Regions from separate parts of the Streptosporangium longisporum genome, predicted to be linked through region 2. Evidence: riboswitches for the same ligand, from Rfam matches in the RefSeq annotation. Region 2 holds a riboswitch; the other holds the start of a gene.
What was found. Region 2 has a riboswitch for glycine ahead of gcvP (aminomethyl-transferring glycine dehydrogenase). Riboswitches for the same ligand answer to the same signal wherever they lie in the genome.

Region 1: another riboswitch for glycine. It lies ahead of gcvT (glycine cleavage system aminomethyltransferase GcvT); the one in region 2 lies ahead of gcvP (aminomethyl-transferring glycine dehydrogenase).

Annotation. Positions count from the first base shown of each region.
Region 1 covers NZ_BAAAWD010000004.1:70,271-72,654, reverse strand. The annotation lists gene ABD832_RS03470 (3-oxoacyl-ACP reductase) at 1-233, shown strand, start outside; gene ABD832_RS03465 (gamma-glutamyl-gamma-aminobutyrate hydrolase family protein) at 301-996, shown strand; glycine riboswitch at 1,092-1,190, shown strand; glycine riboswitch at 1,191-1,285, shown strand; gene gcvT (glycine cleavage system aminomethyltransferase GcvT) at 1,319-2,384, shown strand, end outside.
Region 2 covers NZ_BAAAWD010000033.1:8,110-10,493, forward strand. The annotation lists gene gcvP (aminomethyl-transferring glycine dehydrogenase) at 1-1,045, opposite strand, end outside; glycine riboswitch at 1,219-1,310, opposite strand; gene ABD832_RS41810 (MerR family transcriptional regulator) at 1,326-1,946, opposite strand; gene ABD832_RS41815 (bifunctional nuclease family protein) at 2,091-2,384, opposite strand, start outside.

The sequences.
Region 1 (2,384 bases), on a different contig from region 2:
TCAACGCGCTCTGCCCGGGGCCGGTGAACACGCCGCTGCTGCGGGAGCTGTTCGCCAAGGACCCCGAGCGGGCCCAGCGCCGCCTGGTGCACGTCCCGCTGGGGCGCTTCGCCGAGGCGTCGGAGATCGCCGCCGCGGTGGCGTTCCTGGCCTCGGACGACGCCAGCTTCATCACCGGCTCGGAGTTCCTGGTGGACGGAGGCATCTCCGGCGCGTACGTCACCCCGCTGTAGGGGAGTCCCTGCCGGGCCCGGAGCCACCGGGCCCGGCTCCCTTGAGAGCAAGGCAAGGCAAGAGATCATGTCCCGTCCCGTCATCGGCATCACCTGCTACGTCGAGCCCGCCCGGTTCACCGTCTGGGAGGTGACGACGGCGCTGCTGCCCTACGACTACGTCGACCATGTGGCCCGCGCGGGCGGGCAGCCGGTGATCGTGCCCCCGGCCGGTGACCCCGCGCCGCTGGTGGAGCGGCTGGACGGGCTGATCCTGGCCGGTGGCGGTGACGTCGGCCCGGAGCGGTACGGGCAGGAGCCGCACCCGAGGACCGGATACGTCCGGCCGTTCCGCGACGACGCCGAGCTGGGCCTGGTCCGGGCGGCGCTGGAGCGGGGGCTGCCCTTCCTGGGCGTCTGCCGGGGCATGCAGATCCTGAACATCGCCCTGGGCGGCACCCTGCACCAGCACCTGCCCGACGTGGTCGGTCACTCCGGGCACGCCCCGGCCCCCGGGAGCCACGGCAGGATGCCGGTGCGCCTGGCCCCCGGCAGCCGGACCTCGAAGATCTTCGGCACCGAGACGGTGGACGTGGCCCACTACCACCACCAGGCCCTGGACCGGCCGGGCGAGGGCCTGACCGTGACCGCCCACGCCGAGGACGGCACGATCGAGGCCGTGGAGCTGGACGAGCACCCGTTCGCCGTCGCCGTCCAGTGGCACCCCGAGGCCGACGACGAGTCGGCCCTGTTCGAGGCCCTGGTCCGGCACACCTCCCCCTGACCGGCCTCCGGGCCGAGCCCACTGGCGAGGCCGGCGAGGGCGGCGGGGGATTCCGCTCGGCCGGTGCGGGCGGTTAGGCTGGCGGTGACACCGATGAATCCCGTGCGGGAGAGCGTCCTGACATCCAGGCCAGGACCCCTGAAGGAGCAAGCCCTCCCCGCGAACCTCTCAAGGCAAAGGACCGTGCGGGTAGGTGCTCTCTGGAAAGCAGGCCCCGTGGCCTCGCCGAAGGTGAAAGTCCGGCAAAAACCGGATGAAACTCTCAGGCACCCATGACAGAGGGGGAGGATGATCTCATCTGTCCCCTGCCTGAGGTGCGCACATGTCCCGACCTACGCCGTTGCGCGGCGTCCACGAGGCCCTTGGCGCGACGCTGACCGACTTCGCGGGCTGGCTGATGCCGCTCCGCTACGGCAGTGAGTCCACCGAGCACAACGCGGTCCGCCGGGCGGCCGGCCTGTTCGACCTCTCCCACATGGGCGAGATCTTCGTGACCGGCCCGCAGGCCGCCGAGGCCCTCGACTACGCGCTGGTCGGCCACCTGTCCGCGCTGGAGCCCGGCCGTGCCCGCTACACGATGATCGTCGACGCCGGGGGCGGCGTGCTGGACGACCTGATCGTCTACCGGCTGGCCCCCGCCGAGTTCATGGTGGTCGCCAACGCGTCCAACTACCCGCGGGTGGCCGCCGAGCTGACCGGCCGCGCCAAGGGCTTCGACGCCGCGGTCGACGACCGTTCCGAGCGGTACGCGCTGGTCGCGATCCAGGGCCCGCGCTCGGCGGAGATCCTGGCCGGTCTCACCGAGGCCGACCTGGACGGGCTGAAGTACTACGCGGGCCTGCCCGCCGTGGTCGCGGGCCACGAGGCCCTCATCGCCCGTACCGGGTACACCGGCGAGGACGGGTTCGAGCTGTTCGTCGCGGCCGAGGACGCCGAGGCGATCTGGTGCGCCCTCAGCGAGGCGGGCGCGCCGCACGGGCTGGTCCCGGCGGGCCTGTCCGCGCGCGACACCCTCCGGCTGGAGGCGGGCATGCCGCTCTACGGCAACGAGTTGTCGGCCGACCTGACTCCGTTCGACGCCGGGCTGGGCCGTGTGGTGAGGTTTGACAAGCCGGGCGACTTCGTCGGCCGGGCCGCCCTCGAACCCCTCAGGGACGTCCCGCCGGGCCGCCGCCTGGTCGGCCTGGTCACGAGCGGCCGCAGGGTGCCCCGGCACGGGTACCCGGTGGTGGTCGCCGCCGACGGCACGGTCGTCGGGGAGGTCACCAGCGGGGCTCCCTCGCAGTCGCTGGGCAGGCCCATCGCCATGGCCTACGTGGACAACGGCCTGGCGTCGGGACTGGCCGTCGACATCCGGGGCAGCCGCGAACCGGTCGAGGTCGTCGCAC
Region 2 (2,384 bases):
AGACGGCGTACATGCCGGCGATCACCGCGAGCAGGACCTGGGCGGTGCAGATGTTGCTGGTGGCCTTCTCCCTGCGGATGTGCTGCTCGCGGGTCTGCAGCGCGAGGCGGTACGCCGGGCGGCCGTCCGCGTCCTGGGAGACGCCGACCAGGCGGCCGGGAAGCTGGCGCTGGAGGCCGTCCCGGACCGCCATGTAGGCCGCGTGGGGGCCGCCGAAGCCCAGCGGGACGCCGAAGCGCTGGGTGGAGCCGATCGCGATGTCGGCGCCGAGCTCGCCGGGGGCGGCCAGCAGGGTGAGGGCGAGCAGGTCGGCGGCGGCAACCACCTGGGCGCCGCGGGCGTGGGCGGCCTCGGACACACCGCGGAAGTCGCGGATCCGGCCGCTGGCGCCGGGGTACTGCACGAGCACGCCGAAGCAGTCGGGCAGCTCGCCGGCCAGGTCGCTCTCGACCAGCTCGATGCCGAGCGGCTCAGCGCGGGTGCGCAGCACCGCCTTGGTCTGCGGCAGGGCGTCGGCGTCCACCACGAACACCTTCGAGGGGCTGCGGCCCGCGCGCCGGGCCAGGGTCATCGCCTCGGCGGCCGCGGTGGCCTCGTCCAGCAGGGAGGCGCCGGCGACGTCCAGGCCGGTCAGGTCCGAGACCACGGTCTGGAAGTTGAGCAGGGCCTCCAACCGGCCCTGGGAGATCTCCGGCTGGTAGGGCGTGTACGCGGTGTACCAGCCCGGGTTCTCCAGCAGGTTGCGGCGGATGACGGCCGGGGTGATCGTGTCGTGGTAGCCCAGGCCGATCATCGAGGTCATCACGGTGTTGCGCCCGGCCAGGACGCGCAGCTCGGCCAGGGCCTCGGCCTCGGAGGCCGCCGGGGGCAGGTTCAGCCGCTCGGCCGAGCGGATCGCCTCGGGCACGGCCACCGCGACCAGGTCGGCGACGGAGGCGAAGCCGACCGCCTCCAGCATGCGGGTCTGCTCGGCGTCGTCGGGCCCGATGTGACGGGTCGCGAACGGCGGGGCGGCGAGCTCGCCGAGCGGGGACAGATCGGTCATGGAAAGCCTCCCAGACGGGGTGGAGACCGGCGCCGGGCGCGGGCGTGCGACCGGAGTCTCCCCCTCTGTCATCGCGGCCTGGGCCGCGACCTGAGAGCTTCACCTGCCCATGAGGGGAGGCTTGCACCGTCGGTGAGGCACACCTGGCCGGTGTGCCTGCTTTCCAGAGTTGCCTCGTCCGTGCGGTACAGGGTGCCTGAGAGATTCCGGGGAGGTTGCTCCTTCGGCGCCCCGGTCGTGCCGGGGACTCTCCCGCACAGGGTCAGTGGCGAGTCCGAGTTTACCCTGTTCGTCGTGCTCTGCGACGCCGGGCGAGCTCATCGGCGTGATGATCGCCTAAAGGGCCCCCGCCCGACTCCGCGCGTTCGCCGGGAAGATCCGCGAGGGAGCCCTCCACCTCCTGCCACACCCGTCCGAGCGCTATGCCGAAGACTCCCTGACCGCCCTGGAGCAGGTCGATGACCTCGTCGGGCGAGGTGCACTCGTAGACGCTGACCCCGTCGCTCATCAGGGTGATCCCGGCGAGGTCGTTGACCCCCCGGTCGCGCAGGTGCTGTACGGCGATGCGGATCTGCTGAAGGGAGACGCCGGTGTCGAGCAGGCGTTTGACGACCTTGAGGACCAGGATGTCGCGGAAGCCGTACAGCCGCTGGGAACCCGAGCCGTGCGCGGCCCGCACGGTGGGCTCGACCAGGCCGGTACGGGCCCAGTAGTCGAGTTGCCGGTAGGTGATCCCGGCCGCGGAACAGGCCGTCGGGCCCCGGTAGCCGAGGTCGGCGGGCGTGTTCACCGGTTCCCCGTCGAACAGCAGACCCTCTTCACCCGCGCGCTGACGTGCCGACTGGCGCCGTTCCGGGTCATCCTGGTCGGCGTTTCTACCCTCGCCGCTGCTGACCGCCACGCGGACCTCCGGCTTTCTCTCATCCCACGGCCTGATCTGGGGGTTTACGCACGGCCGTGGGTTTCACTTGCACCGTAGGACTGGGGCCAAGTCCAGTCAACGACCCCACCCGGCGCGTCGTGAAGCGTAAATGCACCGAAATTCCTACCCCGCGCGGCCGAAGTCCTCGGGCGTGATCGTGTCAAGGAACTCCCTGAACTTCTCCACCTCGTCCTCCTGGTCGTCGGGAATGATCACCCCTGCCTCCCGGACCACCTCCTCACTCGCGAAGATACGTGCGCCGGTGCGCAGTGCCAAGGCGATCGAGTCGGAGGGACGCGCGCTCACCTCCACCCCGTTGGAGAAGACGAGGTCGGCGAAGAAGATCCCGTCGCGCAGGGCGACGATGTTGACCGTGTTCAGCCGGACGCCGAGCCCCTCGAGCACGTCCCGGAACAG